Regions from separate parts of the Hydrotalea sp. AMD genome, predicted to be linked through region 2. Evidence: riboswitches for the same ligand, from Rfam matches in the RefSeq annotation. Region 2 holds a riboswitch; the other holds the start of a gene.
The links. Region 2 has a riboswitch for cobalamin ahead of EO766_RS11415 (ribonucleoside-diphosphate reductase small subunit). Riboswitches for the same ligand answer to the same signal wherever they lie in the genome.

Region 1: another riboswitch for cobalamin. It lies ahead of EO766_RS14285 (TonB-dependent receptor plug domain-containing protein); the one in region 2 lies ahead of EO766_RS11415 (ribonucleoside-diphosphate reductase small subunit).

The regions. Positions count from the first base shown of each region.
Region 1 covers NZ_SCKY01000021.1:43,442-60,159, reverse strand. Annotated here, with positions in the region: gene EO766_RS14305 (bifunctional adenosylcobinamide kinase/adenosylcobinamide-phosphate guanylyltransferase) at 1-85, opposite strand, end outside; gene EO766_RS14300 (cysteine-rich CWC family protein) at 82-297, opposite strand; gene EO766_RS14295 (ABC transporter substrate-binding protein) at 284-1,231, opposite strand; gene EO766_RS14290 (DUF6580 family putative transport protein) at 1,283-1,888, opposite strand; gene EO766_RS14285 (TonB-dependent receptor plug domain-containing protein) at 1,904-3,838, opposite strand; cobalamin riboswitch at 3,972-4,162, opposite strand; gene EO766_RS14280 (TMEM175 family protein) at 4,259-4,402, shown strand; gene EO766_RS14275 (hypothetical protein) at 4,571-4,852, shown strand; gene EO766_RS14270 (APC family permease) at 5,045-6,388, shown strand; gene EO766_RS14265 (trans-sulfuration enzyme family protein) at 6,406-7,593, shown strand; gene EO766_RS14260 (TolC family protein) at 7,799-9,262, shown strand; gene EO766_RS14255 (efflux RND transporter periplasmic adaptor subunit) at 9,323-10,681, shown strand; gene EO766_RS14250 (NAD(P)H-dependent glycerol-3-phosphate dehydrogenase) at 10,797-11,807, shown strand; gene hemW (radical SAM family heme chaperone HemW) at 11,816-12,955, opposite strand; gene EO766_RS14240 (DUF4271 domain-containing protein) at 13,092-14,141, shown strand; gene EO766_RS14235 (uroporphyrinogen-III synthase) at 14,174-14,977, shown strand; gene EO766_RS14230 (thioredoxin domain-containing protein) at 15,091-16,718, shown strand, end outside.
Region 2 covers NZ_SCKY01000014.1:49,766-66,483, forward strand. Annotated here, with positions in the region: gene EO766_RS11370 (peptidylprolyl isomerase) at 1-171, opposite strand, end outside; gene infB (translation initiation factor IF-2) at 384-3,458, opposite strand; gene nusA (transcription termination factor NusA) at 3,602-4,855, opposite strand; gene EO766_RS11385 (LSm family protein) at 4,913-5,383, opposite strand; gene EO766_RS11390 (hypothetical protein) at 5,554-5,790, shown strand; gene EO766_RS11395 (glycoside hydrolase family 13 protein) at 5,873-7,624, shown strand; gene EO766_RS11400 (HAD family hydrolase) at 7,630-8,244, opposite strand; gene EO766_RS11405 (PAS domain-containing protein) at 8,319-8,795, opposite strand; gene EO766_RS11410 (ribonucleoside-diphosphate reductase subunit alpha) at 8,974-11,358, opposite strand; gene EO766_RS11415 (ribonucleoside-diphosphate reductase small subunit) at 11,407-12,378, opposite strand; cobalamin riboswitch at 12,494-12,680, opposite strand; gene EO766_RS11420 (hypothetical protein) at 12,908-13,249, opposite strand; gene EO766_RS11425 (hypothetical protein) at 13,372-13,536, opposite strand; gene EO766_RS11430 (class I SAM-dependent methyltransferase) at 13,586-14,182, opposite strand; gene trxA (thioredoxin) at 14,266-14,640, opposite strand; gene EO766_RS11440 (TolC family protein) at 14,844-16,175, shown strand; gene EO766_RS11445 (efflux RND transporter periplasmic adaptor subunit) at 16,197-16,718, shown strand, end outside.

The DNA of each region.
Region 1 (16,718 bases), on a different contig from region 2:
CCGGGCTGTTACTCATATTTAATGCCAGATTTTGCGCATAATTACTTTTGCCACTCCTGGCTCCACCGGTTATTAAAATAATCATGGTAAAAAATATTTTTCTTTAAATAAAATATATTTGTTTTTTAGTGCCAATAAACATGCTTTGCAAAGGCAATCGCTGTAACGGTTTTCAATGAAAGATCTTTCCGCATCTGTTAATGTAATTTCAGTGCAGTGGCAATGGGTTATATCGCCCACTTTACATTCAAAAGGTTGCTGGCAGCGGGCGCATAATTTTTCTTCATGGTGTGGCATAAGCAAAGGTTTGGGGATAAAGCTGAAGATATTTATGTTGCAATGATGCAGGAATCTGAAATAATTGGGGATGAAATAATGCTGCCAGCAAGGCAATACCGTTAACAAGTGTTCCGGCACTGGGTTGGGTAAACAAATCAAAATCGGCCAGATAAACTTGCCGGTTTTGTACTGCTTTTAAACCATTCCATTCCGGAAATTGAGTTAAAAGATGTATTTCTTCTTTTGCACGATGAATGGAAAAGCCACAGGGTGCAATGATGATAATTTCCGGATTGTAACGTACAATTTTGCTCCAGGGGGTAACAATGGAATCGCCACCGGGATGGCTGAGCATGTCTATGCCACCGGCCATGGCTATCTGGTAAGGAATCCAATGTCCGCAATTATAAATGGGTTGTATCCATTCCAACAATGCCACGGTTTTAAGCGGCATTTGGTGCTGACGAAGTTTATCTAAAATATGGTTTGTGGTTTGTTGCAGCTGTGCCAGGTACTGATATGCTTTTTCTTCTTTACCAATGGCAGTAGCAATAGTGATGGCAGTTTGATACACATCCTGCAGTGTTTGCGGTGTTAAGGCAATTAACTGTGGTTGCTTCTTCAATCGGGCAATGGCAGCGGCAGTGCAGGCCGTATCAATCTGACATACTTCACAAACATCCTGTGTAAAAATAATATCGGGTTCTATTTGTTGGAGTAAATCTTCATCCACATAATACAAGCTTTTTCCCGATGCTTTCGCAGCAGAAAAAATAGTATCAATTTCAGTGCTGCTTAAATGGTTGTCTTCTAAAACACAGCGAACCACTTTGGGTTTTTGAGAAAGGGCAGGTTCAGGACATTCGAAGGTAATACCATAGAGCATATGGTCGAGGCCCATATCATATATCATTTGTGTGGCGGCCGGCAAAAAGGAAACAATTTTTAGCATAGTATGGGTTTAAGAAAAAACAGGGCTACTGCAGCAAGCCCTGTACGTTTATTATTTTGAAACCGCATGCACTGATAAGGCCGGATATTTTTTTTGCAGCCATTCAAAACTGCCGTAAAAAATGGCGCCGTATACAATATTGGCTACCAGCATATTCCTTAAAAAGGGTAAAGCCTGAACATAACATTGAACAAACCCATCCCAATTGCGCTGTAAGCGTTGGCCGTTTCTGATATCTAATCCACCAAACCACCAAACGGGTAAGTCTGTAATAATCCAGTGTGCCAGTGCAGCCGCAAATGCCGCGGTGATTACCGTACTCATTTTTACATGCTTAATCAATGTGCCTATTAAAACAATTACTGCAAATGCAAGATAAGTGTATATCCATCCTTTGTACAGCAACCCGTTACCGTAACCTGCATAAATGGTATGCATCATTATCACATCACTAAAAAAAAGAGCACCTAAAGGAAATGCATATTTTTTCCAGGGCTGATTGAAATAAGTACCACCAAATAGCCCCATGGCACCAATGGGCGTAAAATTGGCCAAAGGCGATAGGGTACTGCCGGCATTCCAAATACGCAAAGCAGCGGCTAATAAAATAAACAACAATACAATTGCTGTTGCCGGATTGAATTTTTGAATAGACATAACGATTGTTTTAATTTAAAAGTTAAAATAAGCCCCTGTCATCATATTAAAGCGTTTGCTGTTATAGCCTACAATATCAAAATATTGTTGGTCGGTAATATTGTTGAGCGAAGTAAACAGGCGAATTTGTTTGTTAACCCGGTAGCTGATAAAACAGTCAACAGTATAATAAGCGGGCTGTAAATCAGGTCCAATATCATAAGGCCCTTTTAAACGAGTACCTACGTATTTAAAGGCCGGTGCAATGGTAAAGCCTTTTACGGGCGAAAGGGTAAGTACACTGTTCATCACAAAATTAGGACGTCGGAACAGGTTGTTTACACTAACACCATTTTGAATGCCATGCCCGTCAATATAGGTAAGATTATTACTCCAGGTGCCAATTGTACCAATTTGTGTATTGCTTTCTACTTCAAAGCCATAGTCGTGTTGTTGGTCGCGATTGATGTAGTAGCTGTTGTAATTGGCATCGGTATAAAAAATAATCAGGTTTTTGGTATCTCTTTTAAATGCAGCAAGGCGCAGGCTCATTTTTTTATCTGTGCTTTGGGTTTGGAGTCCAATTTCATAAGTAGTACTGCTTTCAGGTTTTAAATTTTTGTTGCCATAAGCGCTATACAATTGATACAACGAAGGAATATTATAGCCTGATGAAATGTTAATAAATAACTTGGTATTTTCATCAATTACAAATGAGGGATTAAGGGTATAAGTTGCATTGTTACCATAAATGGAATGGTGGTTAACGCGGCCACCGGCTTCAAAATTAAACCCATGAATATTCAGCAACAGCAAAGAGGCATACGCCGAAAGCTGGTTAACATTGGCGCTGTCTTGTCCCAGTTCAGAAGTGTAGGGTCCGTAAGGTCCGGTACTGAAATAGCTTTGGCTGGTGTTTTGATGTTGGTACTGAATACCCGAAACCAGGCGAATATGTTTTTGGAAACGGATACTGCCAAAGGTTTCTAACGTAGTGGTATTGCCGTTATATTGCTGGTTCGAATAATTGTAATAAGGGCTCGAAACATAAGTGCTGTCGTTTACATAATGGCGGTTGGTTTGCTGGTAACTTCCCTGTAAAGTCCAGTTTACTTTTTTGTGTTGAAAATCTAATGCCAGTCCACCCAAATTATTTTTATTGTTAAGGGTATAATCTTTTTCATCGGTAAAAGCACCGGCAGGTAAATCGGTTTGGTAATGGCTAAAATTGCCAAACGCTTTTGCTGTTAATGAAGGCGAAAAATGGTAACGGGTTTCAGCCATTACGCTGCTTTGCTCAAAACCATCTTTTTTAAAGTTCTGCTTACCCGTACTATCATAAGCAGCAGGGAAACCGGCGCTTTTAATGTAGTTGTACTGCACCAAATAATCCCATTTTTTAAGCGAGCCGCTAATGCCGGCACCACTATTGAAAGTGTTATAAGTGCCATAAGATGCGTTGGCATTCAGGGCCATTTTCTTTTTGGCTTCTTTTTTTAGAAAAATTTGAATAACACCTGCAACGGCATTGCTGCCCCATAAAGTACTTTGTCCGCCTTTCAGAATTTCAATACGTTCTACCTGGTCTAAAGGAATATTATTCAGGTCGAATGAATTGTTGATTTGTGAGGGGTCGTACACCGGCACTCCGTCAATCACAATTAACATATTGCCTCCAGAAGCACCACGGAAGTACAAATCTAAATTAGTACCCAATGCATTGTTGCTGCCATTAATAAAAAAACCTGCCTGTGTATTCAACAATGCAGCTAAACTGCTGCCTGCATGGTTTTGAATGGTTTTTTGATCAATTACGGTTACAATTTTACCCGTTTCTGATTCTTTAATAGGTGTTTTAGAAGCGGTTACTACCACCTCGTTTAACTGGCGGGTGGCCATAGAGTCTTGTTGTGCAAAAGCTGCATAGCCCAAAGCTATGGATGTAAGAAGGAGCGTTAATTTTTTGCTCATTGTTGATTGTTTTTAAAATGAAACAATGAGCTTTCAGGAAAACAAAAAAACGGAGAAATATAATCGACTGCTGCAGACAGTCTTTTACATTCCATGCTTTTCACCCGAAAGCCGTGAATGACAAACTCATTTTTCAATGAGGCTGTATCTGGCAGGTCTTCTGGCTTGGGGCTTTAGCACCTTCCCATTCCGTTTTAGGAACAGTGGTTGTTATCGCTTTCTCTTTTACTGAGGCCCTTACAGCTACGGGGATAGCACCGGAATTACACCGGTTTCCCTTTTAATCCTTCTATCACAATGCATACCGTTGAAAGAATGGCTTGCAATGCAATAAAAAGAACCAAATACAAGGCAAAAATAGTAATTGCTTTGAATTGTACATTTTTTATTTAATTTCATTTTTTCACCGAATGATTCACCATGGGAAAAGGAAGATTGGAAGCTTTTAGCGATGGCGTAATAGCCATAATTATTACCATAATGGTGTTAGAGTTTAAAGTGCCACATACTGCTACATTTAGTGCATTACAAGCAATATGGCCGGTATTGCTAAGTTATATTTGAGTTTTATTTATATTGGAATTTACTGGAGTAACCACCACCATTTATTTAATGCAAAGTGTTGCGCTTGTAAACGGTAAAATATTATTGAAAATTTGTATTTGTTTTTTTGGTTGTCATTGGTACCATTTGTGTCGGGATGGATGGTGAAATCATTTTGAAAGTTTACCGGTGGTATTGTATGGCTTTGTGTTATTAATGAATGCCATTGCTTACTTTATTTTGGTTCGTACGTTAATTGCATTGCATGGAAAAGAGGCTGCTTTAGCTGCAGTCATAAACAATGATGTTAAGGGAAAAGTTTCAGTTTATATTTATATTATTGCCATTGCAGTTGGATTTTGGAATGCCTGGGTGGCTTTGTTTTTATATGGGGTAGTAGCTGTTATTTGGATTGTGCCGGACAGGCGTATTGAAAAAAGAATCATCTCAACTTCTAAACCAATATATTGAGCTGTTTTTTGAACAGATATGTGCCATTGCTTATTGCCGGAAAATGATGCTTTATGTTCAATTCATGGGTCGGTTTTTAGGGTGGTATCTATCCTGCTATTTATGCATGGATAGAAAGTGGCCTATAGAATGAACAGCTTTTTCTGTGTTTCATTGATTTCTTTACTATATTGAGTGCCATACTTTAGCAACATGCAGGGAAAACAACAACTGAATTTGTTTAGCTTTACCATGATTGTAGTAGGGCTGGTAATTGGAATGGGTATTTTCAGAACCGCCGCTACTTCTGCCAAGGATGCCATTACGCCATCTGTTTATTTTACTGCATGGATATTGGGTGGATTGATAGCTTTTTGTGGTGCTTTAACATATGCGGAAATAGGTAGCCGTTACCCGGTTACCGGCGGGTATTATAAAATATTTTCAGTAGCCTATCATCCTAGTATTGCCTTTGCCATTAACTGTATCATTTTAATCAGCAATGCTGCATCACTAAGTGGCGTTGCATTAATAGGAAGTGGTTATATTACAAAATTGTTTCCCGGTCATCAGTGGACGGATATTGATAAAGCCATTATCAGTGCCGGGGCTATTTTAGTGTTTTATGGTATTAATTTAATGGGTTTGCGTATGAGTGCAAAGGCTCAAAATATTTTAATGCTAATTAAAATAGGAATGATAGTGGTACTCATTGCGGCCTTGTTTTTTCCATATCATCAGGCAGTAGCAACAGCAAGTGTTATGGCTGATAGCACTCCACATATGAGCTGGATTCAAAGTTTAGGGATTAGTCTCATAGCTGTATCGTTTACTTATGGAGGCTATCAGCAAACCATCAATTTTGGTAATGAAATCAACAAGCCGGCCCAAAATATGCCCCGTGGTATTTTTATGGGCATTACCATCATTATTGTATTGTACTTATTGGTAAACCTGAGTTATTATCGGGTTATCGGTTTTCATCAGATGAAAAATGAAACAGAAATTGCTTATGTGTTAATTCAAAATGTATTTGGCATTCGAGGTGCTGAAATTTTTTCATTCTTTTTGTTTGTGGGTGTTCTTTCTTATGTAAATGCCTTATTGCTTAGCAATCCAAGAGTCATGTATGCAATGAGTGATGAAGGTTCATTGCCTAAAGCATTTGCTGTTCAAAATAATAAAAATCAGGTGTTAACTGTTTCTTTAACGGTATTTGCTGCAATGTGTATTGTAATTTTATTCTTTGCCCAAACCTTTGAAAGAATTTTAAATTTCACTATTTTTTTAGATTCGTTTGGTATGGTGGGTTCCAGTGCTACCATTTTTATTTTAAGAAGAAAAACAAAACACTTAGATGGCACCGGAATATATAAAATGAAATTATATCCATTACTGCCGCTTATTTTTATTGCTGCCTATGTGTTTGTTTGTATCAGCATTATTATTCACAGTCCTGATACAGCGCTGGTTGGTATTTTGGTATTGGCTGGATTTATTGCATTGTATTTTCTGTTTCATAAAAAACAACAAAACCGAAAAGAAACCATTATTTAAATATTTATTGAATTGCTATGGAAGATACTTATTCTTTATCATACATTTTAAATGAGCTGGGCGAAGATAATGAGGCCTACTTCAGGGCGGTGGCTCCACCCATTGTGCAAACTTCTAATTTTTCCTTTAAAACGGTGGCGGATTTGCGTGAAGCTTTTGCTGATGAATACAATACCTGGCTCTATAGCCGTGGGTTAAATCCCACAGTTAAAATGCTGACACAAAAACTAGCTGCATTAGATGGTGCGGAAGATTGTTTGGTGTTTAACAGTGGTGCTGCAGCTATTTTTGCAGCAGTGTTGGCCAATGTAAAATCAGGTGGTCATATTGTAAGTGTAGCAGGTGTGTATACCTGGGCAAGAAAAATGTTTGAAGAAATTTTACCCCGTTTTGGTGTTACGCATTCCTATATTGATGGAACAGCTATTGTAAATTGGGAAAATGCACTACAGCCCAATACCACATTGTTTTATTTAGAATCGCCCAATAGCTGGACGTATGAACTGCAGGACATTCGTGCTGTTGCAGCATTGGCAAAACGGCACAATATTGTTACCGTTATCGACAACAGTTATTGTACACCCGTTTATCAGCAACCCATTGCAATGGGTATTGATATTAGCCTGCAATCGGCTACTAAATACATTAGCGGACATAGTGATGTGGTAGCAGGTGTTTTAAGTAGTAACAGCGCAATGATTCAACGCATTTTTAATAGTGAATATATGAATATAGGCAGTGGTATACAGCCCTTTAATGCCTGGTTGTTAATTCGCGGCCTTAGAACATTGCCCATGCGGTTAGCGCATATTACACAAACCACGAAACAGGTTATTGGTTATTTAAAAAAGGAGCCCATGGTTGAATCGGTTATCTTTCCGTTCGACAGTAATTTTCCACAGTTTGAATTGGCGCAGCAACAAATGAAAGGCGCCTGTGGCTTGTGTACCCTTGTTTTAAAGCCGGTAGCGCTTGAAACAATAGAATTATTTTGTAATGCCCTGCAACATATTAAAATGGCGGTTAGCTGGGGTGGTTATGAAAGTTTAATCATTCCCCGTTGCGCCGGTATGCCAAAAAATGAATACAACAAAATGAACCCCAATCACCGAATGCTTCGTTTGTATATTGGATTAGAAGAAGCCAATTATTTGGTGGCCGATTTACAACAGGCCTTTCTAAAAGCCGTTGCTCCTGCTCAATAAACCATTTATCTAAAATTTCGGAGTGCCTGAACTATTCTGTTATTTTTGTAATAAGATGTTTGATTGAAGATAGTTTTTGGTTAACGGGGGGCTAAACAATTTGAAGGAGGTATGGAATGCAGTTTTCCGAAACATCCATATAAAATAGAGAATCAGGCATCTAACTGGTATGGGAATGTTTTTTAATGGACACAAACGATAATGCATGAAATATTTTTTGGTGATTAGTTTTTCCTTACTCTTCTTGTATAGCAATGCGCAAAACAAAGAAGACAAGTGGAGTTTGCAGCGATGCGTAGAATATGCCATGAAAAACAATATTTCTGTAAAACAGGCTGATGTGCAGGCCAGACTGGCTGCATTGCAGGTACAGCAGGCTAAATTATTTCAAATACCCACCGTTTCGTTAGGAACGGGTGTTGGGGTGCAATTTGGCCGGTCAATTGACAGAACCACCAATATTTACACCAATACACAGGCTTTGTATCAAAATATACAAGCCAATAGCAATGTAACTTTATACAATTGGAATCGATTGAAGAGCAATGTTTCTGCCGCTCAATTCAGTGCACAGGCGGCTTTGGCCGATGTAGAAAAAGCATCGAACGATGCGGCATTAAATGTGGCTACCTATTATTTACAGGTATTAAGTGCCAATGAGCAAATTAATATTAGTAAGGTACAAATTCAACAAACGCAAACGCAGTTAGATATTACTAAAAAGCAGGTAGATGCAGGTGCATTGCCTGAGTTGAACCAAATTGAACTAGAGGCACAATTAGCCAATGATAGTAGCAATTACATTGCTGCTAAAACCACTTTTTTACAAAGCGTTTTACAATTGAAAGCAGTATTGAATTTGGATGCTGCTGCACCCTTTGAAGTAGATACACCAGATGTTTCAACGATACCATTAGAATCCTTTGCAGATTTACAACCCGAAGTTGTGTATGCTTTAGCTTTGAATAATCAGCCTTTACAAAAGGGTAACGCCTTTCGGTTAAAGGCTGCACAAAAAAATATTCAGGTAGCCAAAGCAGCTTTATATCCTACGCTTGGGTTTGGCCTAAGTTTAGGTACCAACTTTTATAATTCTTTTAATCAGATTGATGGGTACACTTTCAATGGGTATTCACCAATAACCGGTGCAGAGCCTATTGTAAAAATTGGTACCAATACCTATTATGTGCAAAGTCCAAATATTTCTATTACTCAGTCTAAAAGAAACTTTGGACAGTTGTGGCAGGGATGGAGTAATCAAATTACCAACAACTTTGGTCAGGGGTTGGGTTTAAGTTTAAGTATTCCTGTTTTTAACAATGGGCAAAGCAAAATTGCATACCAGCAATCCAAGCTCAATTACAAAAACACACAGTTGCAAAATGAACAGGCAAATTTTACCTTAAAAAACAATATTTATACAGCATACAGCAACGCAGAGTCTGCTTTCGAAAAATTTACTGCCGGTAAAAAAAGCGTAATGAGTGCTCAGAAGGCTTACGATTTTGCATTAAAACGTTATGAAATTGGTATGTTGGGTACGGTTGATTTAATTACCAATCAAAATAATTTACTGAAAGCCAAATTGCAACAGGTAGCCAATGAGTATGATTATATTTTCAAAATGAAATTATTAGAATTTTATAAAGGCATGGGTTTAAAATTATAAGCAACGAAATATTTCAACAAGACATCCAACATCTCAATCAACATATAATAAAAAAATATTATGAATAAAAAATTATTTTGGACCATCATTATATTGGTTATACTACTCGGTGGTTTATGGGGATTAAAAGCTGCCGGCATTATTGGTAAAGATGAAGGCATTAAGGTTTCTGCCGAAAAGGCCGAGAACAGAACCATTATTGAAAGTGTAAATGCCAGTGGTAAAATTTATCCGGAAGTGGAAGTGAAAATTAGTCCTGATATTAGTGGGGAAGTGGTTGCACTCAATGTAAATGAAGGTGACACCGTAAAGAAAGGCCAGGAATTGGCAAAAATTTATGCCGACATATATGTTACACAGCGCGATCAGGTGGCTGCGGTAGTAGCACAGGCACAGGCACAGGTGGCCAATTCACAGGCAAACCTGGCAGGCTTAAAAGCAACCGTTGAACAAACTGAGGCAAATTTTAATCGCCAAAAAAAATTGTTAGATGACAAAGTAATCAGCCGACAGGAATTTGAAACAGCCCAGCAAGCGTATCGCGCTGCTGAAGCCAATTACAATGCAGCACTTCAAAATATTATTGCCAATAAAGCCAATATTAAAAATGCACAGGCACAGTTGGCAAAAGCCAATGAAGATTTATCGCGTACCATTATTACCGCCCCCATGAGTGGTGTTATCAGTTTAATGAGTATTAAAAAGGGCGAACGTGTGGCCGGTAACAGTTTTAATGTAGGTACTGAAATGATGCGGATTGCTGATTTAAGCAGTATTGTTGCACAAGTAGATGTAGGTGAAAATGATATCCCCAAAATTAAAATTGGTGATACTGCTTTAGTGGAGGTAGATGCTTACAACGACAGGAAATTTAAAGGGGTTGTTTATAAAATAGCAAACCCCGTTACCAATGCATCTTCAACTACTACTTCAACCGATGTTACCAATTACAAAGTACACATTCGTTTGTTGCAGGATAGTTATAAAGATTTAATTGTAAAAGGCCGTTTCCCCTTCCGGCCCGGTATGAGTGCCAGTGCCGATATACAAACCAAAACTGCCAGTAATGTGTTAAGTGTACCATTGAATGCAGTGACTACCCGCGATATGAATGCCGATTCCACATCTAATAAAAAAACGGCAACTTCTAATAATAATAGTGATGCTACTGTTAATAATAATACCCCAAATGATAATACCCGGGAAGTAGTTTTTGTAATACAGAAAGATGGTACCGTTAAAATGGTACCCGTTAAAACCGGTATTCAGGATTTAAACTATATTCAAATAACCAATGGTTTAAAATTAGGTGATGAAGTGGTAACAGGGCCCTATGCAACCGTGAGTAAATTATTGAAAGACAAAGACAAGGTATTGGTTACCCCTAAAGATAAATTGTATGAAGTGAAAGCAAATTGAGTTTTGCTGTATCAATTTTTTTATCCGGTTGCAGTTCTGTAGCCGGTTTTTTATGTTGTAATTGCAGGGATCAACTCTTTGTATTGTATGTTTGTTCAATCGAAAAAATACAAGTATGCAAATAGGTATTGTAGGAAGCGGAAGTTGGGCAACAGCTTTAGCCAAAATTTTAACCGATAACCAAAACAAAATTTATTGGTGGATTAGAAATGAAAAAACCATTGCTGTAATGCAGCAACGCAAACACAATCCGCATTATTTAAGCAATGCTTATTTTAATCCGGAATTGTTGCATTTGTCAGCTTCCATACATGAAGTTGTGAATACAAGCGAAGTAATTGTAGTGGCCATCCCATCTGCATTTGTTGCTGCTGCATTCACTGATTTGCCTGCTCATGCATTGCAGGGAAAAAAAATTATTTCGGCTATCAAAGGTATTTTGCCTGAAGGGAATTATTTGTTTCATGAGTATTTGTCAGAAAAATTTCAATTCCCAATATCTGATTATTATACATTATTAGGCCCCTGCCATGCCGAAGAAGTTGCGGCTGAAAAGCTCTCCTATCTTACCTTTTCCGGTATGGATACAACAATGACGCAGCAATTGGCCAATTATTTTAAAACAGAATACATCAATACCGGGGTTAATAGTGATATTATAGGTGTGCAATATGCAGCAGTATTAAAAAATATTTATGCGTTGGGTGCCGGTATTGCGCATGGATTAGAATATGGCGATAATTTTTTAAGCGTATATATTGCCAACTGTTCTCATGAAATGAGTCATTTTTTATCGGTAGTTACTGCCAACTATTTACCCGATAAAAAAAATCATACCACTAACTATGCTGCATCCGTTTATTTGGGCGATTTATTGGTAACCTGTTATTCACTGTTTAGCCGCAACCGTACTTTTGGAAATATGATTGGCAAGGGTTATAGCGTAAAGTCGGCTCAGCTGGAATTGAATATGGTTGCTGAAGGCTATAATGCTGCAAAGTGTATGGTTACCATCAACCGGCAATTTAAAACATCTATTCCCATTGCTTCAGTTATCTATGCCATTTTATGGGAAAATTTATCACCGGAAGAAGGGTTTAAAAAAATTGAAAGCTATTTAATTTAATGCTGTAATTAAGCATTTACTTCAAATAAATCAGCAGCAATACCATCGGCAAACAACATTCCTTTTTTTGTTAAACGAATTTGTTCTTTTTGTGGCTGCCATTCCATGAAGCCCTGGTATAACCATTTTTGAGCAGCTCGTATTAATCGTAATTTGTTTGTTTCAGTCCAGTTATCATCAAGTGTTGACAAAGTGAGGCCTTCTCTGGTACGTAAGGCAATCATAATTTGTTCATTTCTTTTTTGAACGGGTGTAAGCACTTCTGTTTCTGCAGGAATCTTTCCTTTTTGAATGCTTTGTATATATAATGTGTTGTTTGCAATATTCCATTGCCGCAATGTGCCATTATACGAATGTGCTGATGGGCCCAATCCAACATAAGGTATCCCTTTCCAATAGCTACTGTTGTGTTTACTTTCATAGGCCGGTTTGGAAAAATTAGAAACTTCATATTGTTCAAAACCTGCTTCCGGTAACCATTGCATTAACAATTCAAATTGTTTGGCCTGAACAGCAGCATCAATATTTTCTTTTGATTTGTTTTCAATGGAATGATGCAGGGCTGTTTTGGGTTCAATGGTTAATGCATAACAGGAAAGATGCTGAATAGGTAGTGTTATGGCTTTATTTATGTTTTCTTTCCAGGCTTCTTCTGTTAAGCCGGGTATACCATATATTAAATCAATACTAATATTATAAAACCCGGCAGTATAGGCTTGTTGAATGGCTTGTATGGCAGCTGTTGCATTGTGCGAACGGTTCATCCATACTAAATCAGCATCCTGAAAAGATTGAACACCCATGCTTAATCGGTTGATGCCTGCACTGCGCCATTGCACCAAAGCTTCCGGAGTGCAATCATCTGGGTTCACTTCTAAGGTAATTTCTGCATCAGCGGCAAGGGTATACTGTTGTTGTATGGTTTCCAACAAAAACAAAAGCTGTTCAATGGTTAGCAATGAAGGGGTTCCTCCTCCAAAATAGAGTGTATCAACTATCTGTTGCTTTAAAAACTGATTTTGTAATTCCGCTTCTTGTGCAATAGCATGTACCATTTCGGGTATCTGTTTTTTTGCAACTGAAAAATGAAAATTGCAATAATTGCAAGCCTGTTTACAAAATGGTATATGCACATAAATGCCTGCCATGGGTAATATTGTATCAATTAAAATGTAAAGTTACAGGTGTGAACTGCTATAATAGACAACATTGCCCGGTAAAATAACTACTCAAAAATTCATAAATCTGATTAACAGGTAAGGCTTATCACTATTTTTGCGCATCATGAAGTGGATTGCCATTGCTTTGTTGGGTTTCTTTTTTGCACTAATGCCAGGGTTTTCTGCGGCACAGACTGATTCTGGCCATCAGTTGCCGGTTCAGCAAGCTGAAAAAAGCACATTGCCACAGTTGCAAAAAAAAATTACCACCACCCAGCCTGCATTAGAAAGTACAATGGTACAACCGTTGATAAAAAAAATAAGGCCCATGGTTAGGAAAGACAGCGTTGTGCTTAAAACCGACAGTATTAAAAATGTAACTGATTCGGCTTTAAATATCGTTGTGCCAGTACCTGTAGTTGTAAAAAGCAATTTGGATACCAGCACTTACGCCCAATGGCTTCCTGTTTCAACCCTGCCATTTCTGAAAGCACCTATTTATCAAATAACCAGGTTCAAAGAGTCGGGTGGCAAAGATGAATTGTTTTATGTTTTGTGTGGCGTGTTATTCTATTTAGGGTTATTGCGTCAATTGTTTCCTAAATATTTTGATAATTTATTTGCTTATTTTTTTCAAACCACCTACCGGCAAAAACAAATGCGGGAACAATTAATTCAGGGGCAATTGTCATCATTGCTTTATAATATTCTGTTTTTTTTGAATGGCGGATTATATATTGCGCTGATTGCACAATATTTTTCCATTCATATTTTTTCATTCTGGTTGTTGGTGCTGTACAGTAGTGTTCTGCTGGCTATTATATATGGGGGTAAATTTTTAATTCTTTCGGCTGCCGGATGGATTTTTAACGTAAAACAGGCTGCATCGGGTTACAATTTTATTGTTTTTTTAATCAATAAAGTGGCAGCCATTTTCTTAATTCCGGTTATTTGGCTAATTGCATTTTCGGCTAAACCCTATGCTTCATTTGCGTTACAGTTTAGTTTTTTCCTACTGGCATTTTTATGGTTGTATCGTTTTATCATTAGTTTATCTACTCTTCGGCGTGAGCTTAAAATAAGCAGCTTACATTTTTTCCTGTACATTTGCGCCGTAGAAATAATACCTGTATTGTGCATGTACAGGCTAATGTTCCAATATTTAGACAAATAGTTTTTAATTTTGTATTCACTTAGTACAACAGCATGGTAAAAAAAGCAACTAAAAATTCGAACGTTGTTAGCAGTAAACCGGTAAAAAAAATTTTAATTGCCCAGCCAAGACCGGAAAGTGAGAAATCGCCCTATTTCGACATCGAAAGAAAATATAATGTGCAATTTGTTTTTGAGCCGTTTATATGTTTAGAAGGAATTACTGCCAAAGAATTTCGAAAACAAAAAATTGATATTGCTGCTTACACTGCCATTATTTTTACCAGCCGCCATGCCATTGATCATTTTTTTCGTATATGCGAGGAAATGAAGGTTTCTATTAGTCAGGATACCAAGTATTTCTGCATTACCGAGGCAGTAGCCCTCTATCTTCAAAAATTTATTTTATACAGAAAACGGAAGGTTTTTTATGGTGCTGATGGTACCAATAAGAGCTTATTTTCTGTGATTAACAAACATAAAGAAAATGAAAATTTCTTATATGTTTGTAGTGAAAATCAGCAGGATAATGAGATTGTAAACTGGTTAAAAACCAATAAGTGTGAATACCAGTTAGGCTTTATGTATCGCAGTATCAGTAACAACATCAAACCCCTTTTTACAAACAACGATATTGATATGGTTTGTTTGTTTACGCCCAGTGCGGTGCGATCAATTTTCGATAACTTTCCCGATTTTCATCAAAATGGTACACTCATTGGTGCTTTTGGTGGCAATACGGCCAAAGCAGTGGAAGAAGCAGGTCTTACATTAAATATTAAAGCACCCGATATACATATTCCCAGTATGACTGCTGCCATTGAACATTTTTTAGCATCCAATCAACCGGTAAAATAGCATTGAAGCGTTGTTGATTCATTTAAAAATTTTTCCTAAATCACATATCAAAAGCCCTTTTGTTTGCAGAAGGATTTTTTCTTTTCTGTAATTTGCCGGTAATATTCACAAATATGCAACATGCCAATCGGTTAATACACGAAACCAGTCCGTATTTATTGCAACATGCGCATAATCCGGTAAACTGGTATCCTTGGGGCGAAGCGGCCCTTGCTGCAGCAAAACAAAACAATAAGCCCATTTTGGTGAGCATTGGTTATGCTGCCTGCCACTGGTGTCATGTAATGGAAAAAGAAAGTTTTGAAAATGAATATACGGCTGCTTTAATGAACGAATATTTTATTAATATAAAAATAGACCGTGAAGAACGTCCGGATTTAGACCATATATATATGGATGCCGTACAAACCTTAACAGGCAGCGGCGGCTGGCCATTGAATGTTTTTTTAACACCAGATGCAAAGCCATTTTTTGGCGGAACCTATTTCCCGCCTGAACGGGCATATAACAGAATGAGTTGGAATGAAGTGTTGGTGGTTGTACACAAAACGTTTACAGAAAGAAGGGCAGAGGTGGAGCAACAGGCCGAAACCCTAACGCAACATATTCACGTTTCCAATCAGTTTGGCATATCAGAGCTGCAACAGCAAATGGATGGATTGCAAAAAGAAATGGGTATCACAATTACCCAAAACATATTGCGGTTAGCCGATACCAAATGGGGTGGTTTTGGGAAAGCGCCTAAATTTCCACAAACCATGGTGATACGGAATTTATTACGTGATTATCATCACAACGGCAATGAACAGGCACTGCAGCAGGCATTATTGAGTATTGATAAAATGCTGCAAGGTGGCATCTATGATCAGATTGGTGGTGGTTTTGCACGATATAGTACCGATGCAGAATGGCTGGTGCCCCATTTTGAAAAAATGTTGTACGATAATGCACTTTTGGTTGAGGTATTGTCAGAAGCTTTCCAAATCACCCTAAAAAACAACTATCAGGTAGCTATAGCTGAAACCATTGAATGGCTGCAAAGAGATTTAATGCATGAAAATGGCGGCTTTTACAGTGCATTGGATGCAGATAGTGAAGGGATAGAAGGCAAATATTATGTATGGCAAAAAGCTGAAATAGAACAAATTTTGGGTGATGATGCACCGCTCTTCTGTGCATATTATGGAATTTCAGATGCAGGTAATTGGGAGCATAGCAATATTTTATGGATACAGGAGCCCACAGAAGTTTTTGCAGAAAAACAAGGTATTCAGCCCGATGCTTTCAACCTCATGCTTGAAAATTGCAAGGTTGTATTACGAAAAGAGCGGTCAAAAAGAGTTGCGCCCGGGTTAGATGATAAAATTTTACTCGGTTGGAATGCATTGATGAATAACGCATTAGGAAAAGCATACGCTGCCACGGGCATTGAAAGTTATCGGGATTTGGCAATTCAGAACATGCAATTTCTTGAAACAAATTTCAATATAAATGGCATTTGGTATCATAGCTGGAAGTCGAATCAGGCTGGAATACCCGCATTTTTAGATGATAAGGCTTTTTTAATTCAAGCCTATATTACTTTGCAGGAAATTACTGGTAATGCTGATTATTTGGAAAAAGCAAAAACACTTTGTAATCATGTAATAGCCGATTACTCTGACGAAGAACAACTCTATTTTTATTTTACACCACAGTATCAAAAAGATATTATTGTAAGAAAAAAAGAACTATATGATGG
Region 2 (16,718 bases):
TTCCTGACCCTGACGTTTGGCATCTGAAATAGCATTCATTACATCTGATCGTAAAATAATTTTATCGCCAACCTGGGCAACAATTTTATCGGCTACTACTTTTTGTACCTGCGCTTTTATAGTGGCAGATACGGAAAAGAAAAGAATGCTTACTAATAAAAACTGCTTCATAATTTTTTACTATGTATCACCTGCAAGGCTATTTCATTTATTTAAAAATGTTTATTCCTGCATGCTATTCAGGATAAAATATTTAGGTATTGTGTGTTTCAAAAGTACTTCTAAACTGTGTGAAACTGCTCACTGCTAAAGCTTTTAACAAAAAAATTTGCTTCAGGCAGGCTTACCCGCTACATCCTGAAGCAAATGATAGGAAAGTATGGTTATAATGTACGTTTTATTTCTACTTCTTCATAAGCTACAATGGTATCACCTACTGCTAAATCAGTATAATTTTTAATGGTTAAGCCGCACTCCATATTAGAGGGCACTTCTTTTACATCATCTTTATATCTTTTTAAACTGCCTAATTCAGCAAATGCACCTTCCTGACGTGGATAAATTAAGATGCCATCTCTAAACAATCTGATTTTTGCATCTCTTTTTATACGGCCTTCTAAAACAAAGCAACCTGCAACGGTAGCTTTATCAAATTTATATACTTCGCGTACTTCAACGGTGGCCACTTCTTTTTCCTGAATTTTGGGTTCCAACATACCCTCCATGGCGCTCTTCACTTCTTCAATAGCATTGTAAATAATGGAGTACATTTTAATTTCTACGCCCTCATTTTGTGCCAGACGGGCAGCTTGTGCCGATGGGCGAACATTGAAGCCAATTAAAATGGCATCAGAAGCGGTAGCCAGCAATACATCACTTTCTGAAATCTGACCCACTGCTTTGTGTACAACATTCACTGCAATTTCAGCGGTAGAAAGTTTTTGTAAAGAATCGCTCAATGCTTCTATTGAACCATCCACATCACCTTTGATGATAATATTTAATTCTTTAAAGTTACCCAAAGCTAATCTACGTCCAATTTCATCTAGGGTAATATGTTTACGTGCTCTAAGTCCCTGTTCACGCATTAATTGTGCCCGTTTATTGGCAGATTCTTTGGCTTCAGATTCACCTTTATATACTTTAAATTTTTCACCGGCCTGTGGTGCACCATTTAAGCCTAAAATAACTGCGGGTGTTGATGGAGGTGCTTCTGTAATTTTTTGATTCCGTTCGTTAAACATGGCTTTAACACGGCCATAATATTGTGCACTTACAATAATATCACCTTGTTTAAGGGTGCCATTTTGAACCAGAATAGTAGCTACATAGCCGCGACCTTTATCTAAAGTGGCTTCTATAATAGAGCCGGATGCTTCTTTATTGGGGTTGGCTTTCAGATCTAACAATTCTGCTTCCAGCAATATTTTTTCTAAAAGTAAATCAACATTTAAACCTTGTTTGGCACTCAGTTCTTGACTTTGGTATTTTCCACCCCACTCTTCCACCAAAATATTCATATTGGAAAGTTGTTCATATATTTTTTGTGGATTGGCGCCTTCTTTATCAATTTTATTGATGGCAAAAATCATGGGTACATTGGCAGCTTGTGCGTGGCTAATGGCCTCTTTGGTTTGTGGCATTACGGCATCATCTGCTGCAATAACAATAACTGCAATGTCTGTAACTTTTGCACCTCTAGCACGCATAGCGGTAAAGGCTTCGTGTCCGGGTGTATCTAAAAATGTAATGTGTTTGCCACTTTCGGGTAAGGTAACTTCATACGCACCAATGTGCTGGGTAATACCGCCTGCTTCACCTGCAACTACATTGGCATTTCTAATATAATCGAGTAATGAGGTTTTACCATGGTCAACGTGGCCCATAATGGTTACTATTGGTGGGCGGCTTACTAAGTTTTGGGTATCTTCCTCTTCTTCTTCCTCATTTAATTCATCCACGTCATCCACGCCAATAAATTCTACTTCATAGCCAAATTCACTAGCCACTAATTCAATTACTTCTGCATCAAGGCGTTGGTTAATAGACACCATAATGCCCAGGTTCATACATTTACCAATTACATCTGCAAAACTTACGTCCATTAAATTGGCCAGTTCGCTTACGCTGATAAATTCTGTTACCTGTAGTTTATTATCTTCCGATAATTCGCCCATTGATTCGGCAGCTTCATCTCGTTTGGCACGGCGATATTTTGCTTTTAGGCTTTTACCTCTGCCACCTGCACCGGCTAATTTAGCCTGCGTTTCTTTTATTTTTTCCTGAATATCTTTTGCGTCAATTTCTTTTTCTTCTTTTCTATGATCACGTCCGGCACCTCGTTGGTGTGGGGTATGTCGGTTATTGTTGTTCCGGTTGCCACCTGTTCCGCCACCACCTTGCGGCTGATTATTGCGGTTATTAGCGGGTTGTATGGGCCGGTTGGGTCCTGTAACCGGTGTACCGCCTGCATTAACAGTAGTACCTGCAGCTACATTACCCTGACGTGGGCCGCCACCTGCTTTGGGTTCGCGGTTAAATTGTCCTCCGGGTTGGTTACCACCTACTTTGTTTAGCGGAATGCGTTTGCGTTGCTTACGGCTTTCTTCACGTGAAGAAGGTTTGGGCCGGGTGTCACTGTCAATTGGCAATTGTATTTTCCCTAATATTTTGGGGCCGGTTAATTTTTCCACTTCAATATTTTCAATAACCGGTGCACCATCCTGGTGTGGAATGTTGGATTCTATATTGGTTACAGGTGTTGCTGTGGGTTGTTCTTCTTTAGCAACAACCGTAATTTCTTCGGGTTGAACACGTGGAGTAACCGGGGTAGTACTTTCAACTATCGGTTCCTTTTTATCGGATGTATCTTCTTTCTTTCTGGAAGATTTTTTAGGTCTGGTAGAAGTATCTATTGCATCTAAATCAATCTTTGCAATAATTTTAGGCCCTTCTATTTCGGGAACCTCTAACTTAATAAAGTCATCTTCTGCAGATTTTTCGGGTACAATTACTTCCGGTTCGGGATGCTTTTCCTGGATGATGGGCGCTTCTGTAAGAATAGGTTCAGATGGTAATTCAACGGTAGGAACTTCGGCTGGTGTAGTTTTTTTCTGAACAGATTCCGATTCTGTTTCTTTCAATGTTTCCTTAAGTTCTTCTTTGGGGAGTGATTTTTTTTCCTCTTTTTTAAAACTTACTTCTTCTTCTTCCTTTCTTTTTCTTGGTTCTGCCGGAGCAATTTTAGGTATTTCTACCTGATCAGCTTTATTCTTAGCTTGTTTATCACTTTGGAATTCGGCCTGAAGGGCAAGATACATTTCTACCGAAAGTTTGGCTGTTGGTTTCAGCTCCTCTTTGTTAAAACCTCTCTTCCCCAAAAATTCAATAATGGTATCCTGACCAACATTAAACTCTTTGGCTGCTGCTAATAATCGTGGTAATTTCAGTTCTGACATTCCGTTTTATTTAATCCATCCGCGCCTTTTTGTTAAAGGCAACGTTCAAATGTATATATAAGACCGTTTATGGCCTAATATGTTGCTTTAAAATACTCAAGTTTTTGCATAAACTTTTTTTATGGTATTAAAAAAGAAAGGTTTTATGCTTCATCGTTATCAAATTCGGCCTGTAAAATTCTTCTTACTTCGGCAATGGTTTCTTTTTCCAGATCGGTTCTTCTTTCCAGTTCATCTTCATTTAAATTTAAAACACTGCGGGCCGTATCGCATCCTACTTTTTTGAATGCTTCAATTACCCAGGGTTCAATTTCATCGCTAAATTCTTCCAGGTCAATGTCAAATTCATCTGTTTTTTCTTCATCTTCCCTAAACACATCTAAAGTATATCCGGTTAGTTCAGAAGCTAATTTAATATTTACGCCTCTTCGGCCAATGGCAAGCGATACCTGATCAGCTTTCAAATAAACATCAGCCTGCTTCTTCTCTGTATCAATATTCATGAAGCTGATTTTAGCAGGTGTTAAAGAGCGTTGAATGAGTAGCTGGATATTATTGGTGTAATTAATAACATCAATATTTTCGTTTTTCAATTCACGTACAATTCCATGAATACGACTTCCTTTCATGCCTACACAGGCACCAACGGGGTCAATTCTGTCGTCATAAGATTCTACTGCTACTTTTGCTCTTTCACCCGGCTCACGAACAATTTTCTTGATTGATATTAGTCCGTCAAAAATTTCCGGTACTTCTATTTCTAAAAGTTTGGCTAAGAATAAAGGGCTGGTTCGTGAAAGTATGATGACAGGGGAATTGTTTTTTAAATCAACTCTTGCAACAACTGCACGTATGGTTTCGCCTTTGCGGAAAAAGTCTTGTGGTATTTGTTCAGATTTTGGCAAAATTAATTCATTCTCTTCTTCATCCATTAATAAAACTTCTTTTTTCCAAACCTGATGCACATCGGCAGAAATGATTTCACCAATGCGATCGCTGTATTTTTTTACCAGTACATTCTTTTTTAAATCGTTGATACGGCTGGCCAAAGTTTGTTTGGCAGCTAAAATAGCACGGCGGCCAAAGTCGAGCATATCAACTTCTTCATACAATTCTTCGCCCACTTCAAAATCGGGCTCTATTTTAACGGCTTCTGAATAGCTGATTTCGGCAAGTGGGTCATGCACTTCTCCATCTTCTACAATCATCCGGCGGCGGATGATTTCCAAATCGCCTTTTTCGGCATTTACAATTACGTCAAAATTTTCGTCGCTACCATATTTTTTGCGTAATAAGGTTTTAAAAACATCTTCTACTACTTTCATCAAAGTAGGTCTGTCCAGATTTTCGGTGTCTTTAAATTCCTGAAATGCGTCAATAAGATTAATACTTGCCATAATTCAATTTTTTAGCGGTAGTTCAGGCTTTGTTGATACAAACGGGCCTGATGAATATTAAAATTTAATTTGAACGGTTGTTGTTTTTATATTAGTAAATGGTATTAAAATTTGTTGTGTGATAGCTTTTTTGCCTTTTCCTGTTGTATGTTCCAATAAAATATCCTGTTCTGCCACGGCCAGCAAAACACCTTGTTTAATGGTGTCGTCGGTAAATACTACTTCAACATTTCTGCCAATATTTTTAACATATTGCCTGTGTAGTTTTAGCGGCTCACCAACGCCGGGTGAAGAAACTTCCAAACTAAATTCGCCCTCCGGAAAAATACCCGCTTCTGTGATTAATTGATACAGTTTTCTATTAAAGTACACGCATTTTTCAATGGGCAATCCTTCATCGCCATCTAAAAACACCTTAATATTTTGTGTGGGTTTTACTTTAACCGCTACGCAAAAAAATGAAGGCTCGGTTTCCAGCATGCTATTTACAATGCCGGTAATTTGTTCTATGTGTGTTTGTGTTGACATACCTATAAAGCAGAAGGGAACGCTTCCGTTCCCTTCTATCGTTCTTTTTTCCGTTGCAAATGTAATGGATAAAATGATTACGCTCCAAATTAGAAATAGGAACTTATTATAAATGGTTAAAAAATGGCCGGAGGGTTGTAATTAAACCCTGTTATTGTATTTTTGCCACTATGTTAAAAATTATTATTTGGAGTTGTGTATTGTATCTGATTTACAAGTTTGTATTTGATTTGGTGGTGCCAATTGGCAAAGCTACTTCTGAAATGAAACAGAAGATTAATGCCATGCAACAAGCGCAACAGCAGGCTGCTGAATCGCAAAATAATTTTAATGCCACATCTAAAGCTGCATCTTCTAAAACAAAACCGGCAGATGAAGAGTATATTGATTTTGAAGAAATGAAATAAAGCCGGATATATTAAAGGAATGCGCTTCTGCTTTCTGATACATTGTGTTATTTAAATACTTCATCCTTTCATCAAACTATTTATGAAACAAAATATACTTGCCATTTTTTTATTATGTCTCACTGTTTGTGCTGAAAATAGTAATGCACAATCTGAACTACCAAAAGCAGATGCCAATCAAAAATGGTGGAAAGAAGCCATTGTGTATCAAATTTATCCCAGAAGTTTTAAAGATAGCAACGGCGATGGCGTAGGCGATTTAAAAGGCATTATCTCTGAATTAGATTATATTAAAAGTTTGGGTGTTGATGTGGTTTGGTTAAACCCCATTTACCAATCGCCCAATTTTGATAATGGCTATGATGTAAGCGATTACCGCAAAATTTTGCCGGAATTTGGGACGATGGCCGATTTTGATTCTTTGTTAAATGGAATGCACCGCAGAGGTATTAAATTGGTAATGGATTTGGTGGTGAACCACAGTAGCAACGAACACGAATGGTTTCAGAAAAGCCAGAGTTCAAGAAATAACCCCTATCGCAACTATTATCATTGGTGGAATGCTGAAAATGGGAAACCACCTTATCGTTATAGTTTGTTCGATATTAATCATGATGCCTGGAAGTATGATACACTCACCAATGCCTATTACCTGCATTATTTTTCAGATAAACAACCCGATTTAAATTGGGAAAATCCTAAAGTTAGAAATGAAGTGTACAATATTATGCGCTTTTGGGCTGATAAAGGCATTGACGGATTTAGGTTAGATGCTTTTCAATTTGTGGCAAAAGATACCACCTTCCCCATGTTCCCGAAAGGGTTTGAAAAAGATTTTACACGTTATTATGCCATGCAGGGTAATATACACGGCTATTTACAACAAATGAACCAGCAAATTTTTAGTAAATACGATGTAATGAGTGTAGCAGAAGGTGCCGGTAATACGTTTGAAGATGCACATAATTTGGTAGATAGTAACCGGCATGAACTGAATATTGCTTATGCTTTTAATGGGGTAGACCTTGCGAAGCCTAACGGATACAGCTTGTTGCAATTTAAATCGATTTTTTCGCAATGGGATAGTGCTTTTGAACACAGTGGGTGGCTGGCTGTTTTTTTGGCCAATCATGATCAGGCCAGAATGGTGAGCAGATTTGGAAATGATCTACCACAGTTTAGAACCCATTCCTCACAAATGCTCTCTACTTTTTTACTTACCATGCGGGGCACTCCTTTTTATTATAATGGGGATGAATTGGGCATGACCAATCCCAAATTTTCATCCATTCATGATTATCGGGATCAGGTAATATTAGATGAATACAAGCATACACAAATGACGGGCGGCAATGTGCAAGCACTGCTGAAAAATCTTTCTTTTGGAGCAAGGGATAATGGCAGAACCCCCTTTCAATGGGATAGTTCCAGAAATGCAGGTTTTACAACCGGAATGTCCTGGATTGGCATCAATGCGAATTATAAAACAGTGAACGTTGCTGTTGAAGAAAATGACCCGAATAGTTGTCTGCATTATTTTAGAAAATTAGTACAACTGCGTAAAAACAACCCAACCCTGGTTTATGGCAAATACACATTGCTGGATAAAGCCAATCCACAAGTATATGCATACCTTAGAGAAGATGCTGCCGGTAAATTTTTGATACTATTGAATTTTTCTGCTAAAGATGCGGTATTTAGTAGTCCTACATTATCTGCTAAAGCAAAAGTGGTATTGGCCAATTATGTAAAAACACCTATAACACCTATAACTATCACATTAAAAAATAAAATGCCCTTACGCCCTTATGAAGCCATGGTGATTCGATTATAGAACAGTTATAACGGTATATCTAACACCGTTAGTGGTGCTTTCAGGTGTATGGTTTGTAATCCTAACGAATGGGCTGTTTGTATGTTAGGTAACGTATCATCAATAAATAAAGTTTCTTCCGGGGCTAAATTTTGTTCCTGTAAAATAAGTTGAAATCCATCTGCATCCGGCTTGCGCATTTTTATTTTGTGAGAATAATAGGCTTTTTTGAAATAGCGGTTAAAATTGTCTTTGCCGGTATCACGTTTAAACATTTCCATGAAACAATCGTAATGAATTTGATTGGTGTTGGAGTATAAAAAAACATCGTATTTATTTTGTATCGAATTGAGCCATTCAATTCTTTCGGGTGGAAAGTTAATTAACATAGCATTCCAGGCATGGGCAATGGCTTTGTTTGTTGCCAGGATACCTGTTTGTTTTCTGAAAGCATCATAAAAATCATGCGTTGCAATGGTGCCGGTTTCTAAAGCTGCAAAAAGGCTATTGGAGTGGGTTTGTGAAAAAAAACTGTAGAATTGTGTGGCACCTAGTTGTTGAAATGCCTCATTTGTTTTTTGAAAATCGAGGTTTATGAAAACACCACCTAAATCGAAAATAATATTTTTAACTAACTTCATACTACAATATTAAATCAAATTATGTTGATACAATACAGTAGTCAATAGCTGAAGTAATGGTTTAAAAATATTGATTAAGCTGCTTTTTCAATAGCCATAAAATTTACCAACCTGCCTGATTGGTTGAATATGGGGAAGCCTTCAATATGGCAGGTATATATACTGCCGTTTTTACGATAATTTACTAATGAGGTTTGGAAAGGTTGCAAGGCATCAATAGCCATTTTAATGGCTTTACGTGTATCAAGAGAAGTGGCCGGCCCCTGAAATAGCGTTGGGCGTTGGCCTATTACTTCATGGGGCCAATAACCATTCATGGTATGTAAGTTTTCAGTGGCGTGAATGATGTTTAATTGGGTATCGGTAACTATAATGGTTTTATCTTCCCAAATTAAGGCTTCCTGAAAAGCAGCACGCACTTCTTTCCATTCGTTCCGGTACATAATATTTTGTAGTGCTTCCAAATCTTTTTTTAATTGCTTGCGCCGTTCTATTCCTTCTAATACAATATCCCAGCAAAGCAAAGGATGTGGCGTTGGGTTGTTCTCCATGAATTTATTTTTCTGATGTTTAGTAAAATTCATTGTTATTCTTCGCCTAAGTATATTCTGTTATCCTTTCAGTCTAAAAAAGCCTTTAATCATTGAACAAACTTCAATATTTTAATTGATATAAAAAAACAGTTATATAATTTATAACGGTTTTTTAAAAAGTATCCATTTGCTGATTTTATGAGCCGCAACTAATACATCCTTCCTGCATGGTGCAAACAGCGCCTTCTGTTATGGTGGCTGTTACATCGGTTTCGGCTGCAGCTTCTGCCACTGGTATTACCGGTTGTGCAGTAATTTCTGCCTGTTTCTCTACAGTAAACTGAACAGCCTGTGTGGCTGCCTGTGACCGCAGATAATACATGCCTGTTTTAAGGCCTTTTTTCCATGCATAAAAATGCATAGAAGTAAGTTTGGATGAGTTGGGAGCATCTACAAACAAATTCAATGATTGCGATTGGCAGATAAATGCACCTCTGTCGGCAGCCATATCAATAATATTTCTTTGTTTAATTTCCCAAACTGTTTTGTACAATTCTTTAATATCTGCGGGTATTTCTGCTATGTTTTGAATAGAACCATTGGCCGCAATAATCTTCGTTTTCATGGTGTTATTCCACAAACCCAATTGAATTAAATCTTTCAGTAAATGTTTGTTTACTATGATGTATTCACCGCTTAATACCCTTCTGGTATAAATATTAGAAGTGTAGGGTTCAAAACATTCATTATTGCCGAGTATTTGCGAGGTAGAGGCTGTGGGCATGGGTGCAACCAGTAATGAATTGCGAACGCCATATTGTTTTACTTCCTGCCTCAGTGCTTCCCAGTTCCAACGGTTAGAAGGGGTTGCATCCCACATATCGAACTGGAAAATACCTTTTGATAAGGGTGAGCCGGCAAATGTTTCATAAGCACCTTCCTGAATGGCCAGGTCTTTACTGGCTGTCATGGCAGCAAAATAAATAGTTTCAAAAATTTCTTTATTTAACATTTTAGCTAAGTCACTTTCAAAAGGCAGGCGTAATAAAATAAACACATCTGCCAACCCCTGTACACCTAAACCAATGGGGCGGTGTTTTAGGTTTGAATTTCTGGCTTCTTCTACCGGATAATAATTATGATCAATGATGCGGTTTAAATTAATGGTAGCGGTATAAGTAACCTCATATAATTTTTCGTGATTAAAACTGCCGTTTTCTACAAAGCGTGGCAATGCCAGCGAAGCCAGATTACATACCGCCACTTCTTCAGGCGACGTGTACTCCATAATTTCAGTACATAGGTTACTGCTTTTAATGGTGCCTAAGTTTTGTTGATTGCTTTTGCGGTTGGCAGCATCTTTATACAACATATAAGGTGTGCCGGTTTCTATTTGCGATTCCATTATTTTAAACCAAAGCTCTTGTGCTTTAATGGTTTTGCGGGCCCTGCCTTCTGCTTCATACTGTGTGTACAATTTTTCAAAAGCTTCGCCCCAGCAGTCGCTTAAGCCGGGTGCTTCATTAGGGCAAAATAAACTCCATTCTTCGTTGGCTTCTACTCGTTTCATAAACAAATCGGGAATCCATAGTGCATAAAATAAATCTCTTGCCCGCAATTCTTCTTTGCCGTGATTTTTTTTCAGGTCTAAAAATTCAAATACATCGGCATGCCAGGGTTCTAAATACACTGCAAAGGCGCCTTTTCTTTTACCGCCTCCTTGGTCTACATATCGTGCTGTATCATTAAATACCCGCAGCATAGGCACAATGCCATTGCTGGTGCCATTGGTGCCGCCAATATAACTGCCCGTAGCACGTATATTATGAATGGCTAATCCAATACCACCCGCACTTTGCGATATTTTTGCGGTTTGTTTTAATGTATCATAAATGCCATCAATACTATCTTCTTTCATGGTTAACAAAAAGCAGGAGCTCATTTGTGGTTTGGGTGTGCCTGCATTAAACAGGGTAGGTGTAGCATGGGTAAACCAGCGCTCACTCATTAAATGATAGGTTTTAATGGCGCTTTCTACATCTTTTTTATGAATACCAATGGCTACCCGCATATACATGTGTTGCGGCCGTTCTACAATTTTGCCATTGATTTTAAGCAGGTATGATTTTTCTAATGTTTTAAATCCAAAATAATCAAAGGCAAAATCGCGGTCATAAATAATGGTACTGTCTAATAATTCTGCGTTGGTTTCAATTACTTCCATTACATCATCTGCTATTAATGGCATTTTTTTTCCGGAATGTGTATCAGTGTAATTGTATAAAAGCCGCATGGTTGCAGAAAAACTTTTGATGGTGTTTTTGTGTAGATTGCTTACGGCAATACGTGAAGCCAGAATAGCATAGTCGGGGTGCGTAATGGTGAGCGATGCGGCGGTTTCGGCAGCTAAATTATCTAATTCTGCAGTGTGTACGCCATCGTAAATACCCTCAATGGTTTTTTTGGCTACATCAATCACATTCACCATTGGGCTAAGGCTGTAGGATAATTTTTGTATTCGTGCGGTTACTTTATCAAATTTTACGGTTTCTTTTCTTCCGTCTCTTTTTATTACGTGCATGGTCAAACTATTTTAATTGAAATTATTTTATTGGGATATTGAATTACTTTAAAAATCCTCATCCAATGAAAAAGATTGTGATACATTGTTGGTACTCATTACACCGGCTTTTTGATAGTCGCCCACTCTTTTTTCAAAGAAATTGGTTTTGCCTTGTAGCGAAATCATTTCCATAAAGTCGAATGGATTGGTGGCATTGTACACCTTTGGGTAGCCCAGTTCAACCAACCAGCGGTCGGCCACAAATTCAATGTATTGTTGCATTAATTTGGCATTCATACCAATTAAATCTACCGGTAGTGCTTCCGTAATAAATTCTTTTTCAATGGTCACTGCATCAGTAATAATGCTTTTTACCTGTGCTTCCGATAATTTGTTTTGCAGCATTTTATACAACAGGCATGCAAATTCGCAGTGCAAACCTTCATCACGTGAAATCAATTCGTTACTGAAAGTTAATCCGGGCATCAAACCTCGTTTCTTGAGCCAGAAAATAGAGCAGAAGCTGCCACTGAAAAAAATGCCTTCTACGGCTGCAAACGCAACCAGTCTTTCTGCAAAATTGCCATTGGTTATCCAGCGCAAAGCCCATTCTGCTTTTTTCTTTACGGCAGGCACAGTATCTATGGCATGAAATAATCTGTTTTTTTCTTCGGGATTTTTAATGTAAGTATCTATTAACAACGCATAGGTTTCTGAGTGAATGTTTTCCATCATAATCTGAAAGCCATAAAAACAGCGTGCTTCCGGCAGTTGAACTTCGCTCATAAAATTAACCGCTAAATTTTCATTGACAATTCCATCGCTGGCTGCAAAAAAGGCGAGGATATGTGAAATAAAATGGCGTTCGCCGTTATTCAGGTTTTCCCAATCTTTTAAATCTGAGCTCAAATCAATCTCTTCTGCGGTCCAGAAACTGGCTTCATGTTGTTTGTATTTTTCCCAAATAGCCGGATAGTTAATGGGCAGAATTACAAAGCGATCTTTGTTTTCTTTCAATAAAATTTCATCACTGCTCATAGTATTACAATTTTTTTGTTTTATGAATATTCGGTGCTGAAGTGGTTGTTATATAAACCGGAATAAGTGGTTGCCGGCCTATACTGAACTAACCTGCTTTTCGCCCGAAAGCATTGCTATGTGTTGGTTTAAGGCAGGTCTTCTGACTTCCCATGATTTGGCTACCTTCCCATTTCTTTTGAAACAGTGGTGTGTTTTGCCAAAACATTTGAAAATGGGTAACAGCTACGGGGATAGTTCAGGACTTACACCTGATTCCCTATTCATTCCATGTGAAGGAAACCCTAAACCGAGCAGCAAAATAGTTAAGCTTGGGTTTAAATGGCAAAATTGTTATTAACCCCATGTTGAAAACATATTTCTCTTCAAACAAAAAAAACTGCACTAATCTTTTTTGTTCAATCCACCTCATACAAAGGAATGATTTTTTTTAACGAATACAATTTGTGGAAGGCCTGTGAAAAATTTTTGGATTCAATACTTTGGAGATATTGGGTTTTCAGATAAAATATATCGAAAAATAATGGAATTAGGATGGGATTTTAATTTGAAGTGAAGCTGCCGCCGGTTTTAGTTCATCCTCAGAAAGTGTGTTGGTTTCTATGTTAATGAGTAATCTATCGTTTGCTAAAAAAATTAATTCGTATTTATTGTTGTTTTTTTGATATGTTTCCATGTCTTTTTGCCCCATAAAATCAATTGATTTGGTGTAGCCGTCTTCTGATTCGGATTGAATATTCATTTTTGTAAGATGATTCAGCGAATAAATACCTGCTCCGGCATCGCCTGCACAATCAAATAGCGTTAATTTAATTTTTTGGCTGCCATCTTCGTTTTTATAAGTAGCATCTGCGGTTGAAAAGCCCATCATGTGGGTTGCCTCAAAACTGCTTCTTTTTAAGTTGAGCAATTGTTCGGGTAATAAAGCATTGTGCTGACTGGTAGTTAGTGGAGGTAGTTTTTTAATTCATTTACTTTTTGCCCCATTGCCTTTTACCGGCGGCATCTGAAAGGCCGGCCATTCAGGTCAACATCAACTTTTGTTGTATCGTCATCGCTGGTAATGGGGGTTTTGTGTTTGTTTTGCAGGCAGTTGAAAATGCAATCAATACAATTACAAGCAGCAATATTCTTTTCATAAAAAAGTTGATGTTCCATGCATCAAAATTGGTGCATTGCATAGCCTATTCATCCACGCAGTAATAAATTACAACTTCTGGGCTACTAATCGCAACACATCGGCACTGCCTGAATGAAATTTTCCTTCTGAAAGGATTACTTCTTTTTGGCCACAACTGATAATATGTAATAATTGAAAATCGGCACAGAGTGTGGGTGCATCGTATAATAAATTAGGATCGGTTGGTCCTCCACTTTTATGATGTATTTGTTCTTTGCTGAAAGATTCTACCACTAAGTAACCACCGGGTTTTATGGAGGCTACTACATTGGCGTGAAACTTTTTTCGGAGGGGTTCGGGTAAATGCACATAAATGAGTGCTACCGCATCATATTGTTTTTCCGGAACATAATCATTGATATCTTTTACTTCATAATGAATAGTGACACCCAATGATGCTGCACGTTGCAGTGCTTTTTCTTTTGCTACTGCACTGTAATCAAATGTATCAACGGTACACCCTTGCTGTGCAGCATAAATGGCATTGCGCCCTTCGCCTTCGGCGGGTAATAATATTGTGCCCGGTTTGTTGTTATCAATAAATGTTTTGAAAAACTGGTTTGGTTCTAATCCATACACTGAGTCATTTTCTGCATACCGTTGGTCCCAAAAATTTGTCATCATTTTATTCTTTTTTCAATATCACCCATTAACAATAAAAATAGCGGGCACAATTATTACAATATAACCCGGGTTCTCACTTTTCTTTATTTTTCTTCACTTGCAATAGGCAGTAATTCTTCTTCAATTACCTGTTTAAATACTTTTTTGGGTAAAGCACCGGGCTGCATCATGGGTTGACCTTCTGCCGGTATGAATAAAAAAGTAGGTATGCTTTGAATGCCAAATACGCCAGCCAGTTCCTGTTCTTTTTCGGTATCTACTTTATAAACAATCAGTTTTCCTTCATATTCATTCGATAATTCCTCTAAAACAGGAGCTACCATTTTGCAAGGCCCGCACCAGTCTGCATAAAAATCAATAATAGCAGGCAAGTTGCCTTTGTATTTCCATTCCTGTTCTTTGGTATAATCAAAAACAAAGTCTTTGAATTCCTGGGTGGTTAAATGTTTCGTTGCCATTGTAAAATTTTTAGCGAAGTTACAACATCAGTTTTTGTTGTTTGGTGATGTTTATCACATAATGGGTTGTATAACCGGGCAAAAAGAGGAACCATTATTTGCTGTTTGTTTAAAAAAAGGAATTTTTTTTGGGTGATATATGTCACAGTACAGGCTTTTTGCTGATGATAGTTTTGCATCAAATTTTTAACACGATGCTAAGAATGAAAAGAAAGTATGCAGTCAGTGCCTTCATTGGCGTATGTTTAATGTTGTTCAATCATCTGGTATCAGCGCAGGATAGTACGCAGGTTTTAACCTTGGCCGATGCTATTACAAGGGCATCTTCCAATAACAAATCAGTACAACTGGCAGGGGTTGACGAACAAATTGCTCAAAGCAATTATAAACAAACCGATGCCATATTTTTACCACAGGTTGGAGTTTCTTATACAGCTATGAGTACCAATAATCCCTTGAATGCATTTGGATTTAAACTGCAGCAAAAATCCATTACACAGGCTGATTTCAATCCTGATTTATTGAATCATCCTTCTGGTACACCAGATTTTTCCACCCAATTATCTGTACAGCAACCGCTATTAAATTTGGATATGTTGTATATGCGGAAAGGTGCAGCTAAACAATCTGAATTGTATCAGTTTAAAACAAAGCGTACAAAAGAATATGTTACCTATGAAGTACAGAAAGCTTATCTGCAACTTCAGTTGGCTTATGATGCAGTGAAAGTGTTGCAGGAAGCGGCACAAACTGCACATGCCATGTACCAGCTCACCAATAATTATTTTAATCAGGGTCTGGTTCAGAAATCTGATGTACTGAATGCACAGGTGCATGAAAGTATGGTAACCACCAATTTGGCCAATGCAAAAAGTAATATTAGAAATGCAAGTGACTATTTAAGTTTTTTGATGGGCGTACCTGCAGGCTTGGTATATGTGATTGCCGATAAAAATATTGATGATATTATCGTTGCAGATACAGCTATAAAAGTTCCGGATGCACGTGCCGATTTTATGGCTATGAAAACCGCAATAGAAGCCAGTAATCTGATGATTAAAAGCAGCAAAATGAGTTATTTACCTAAGCTGAATGCTTTTGGAAATTATCAACTGAACGATAGCCGCATGTTTGGCTTTGGTGCCAATGCTTATTTGGCCGGCATACAACTTTCCTGGAATATTTTTAATGGTAACAGAACCAAAAATACCATTGTTACCAAAACATTGGAGCGCAATAAGCTGGAACAACAATTGGCACAACAAAAAGACCAAAGTCAATTAGAACTCAATAAAACTAATCGCGATTTACAGGATGCCCGGTTTCAAATTGAGCAGCAGCACGCTGCCATTCAACAGGCTGCAGAGGCTTTGCGCATTCTGCAAAACAGATACGAGCAGGGCTTAGTAAAAACTACTGATGTGCTGATGGCCGAAACACAACTGGCACAACAAAAATTAGGACTGGCACAGGCACAGTATAATTACCAGTCAACCAAAGCTTATATACAATTTTTAACTACAACCACTCATTAATAAAAATTTCAAAAAATAGCTATGAATAAAAATGTAAAGACCACTACCGTTATGTTGGCAATGACAGGCCTGTTTTTTTCTGCCTGCTCATCTAATGAAAAAAAGCAGGAAAATACAACTGCGATTCTTCCGGTTGAAGTAAAAATGGCCTTACCCAATGCTGCAACCCAAAATGCATTGAGTTTAGGCGGACAAATAGAAGCGGTGCAAAGTGCCAATATCAGCACACGTGTAATGGGTTATATTACATCAATGAAAGTAAAAGTAGGTGATCACGTAACACAAGGTCAGTTATTGGCTACCATCAGCAATCAGGATATGTTGGCCAAAAGAGCACAGGCCGATGCCATGATTGCAGAAGCAGAAGCTGCATTAAAAAATGCACAAAAAGATTACGATCGCTTTACTGCATTGTACCAACAACAAAGTGCTTCTGCCAAAGAGTTGGATAATGTTACTTTACAATACAATGCTGCCAAATCAAGAGTAGATGCTGCCAGGCAAATGCGTAATGAGGTAAATGCCATGTTAGCTTATACCAGT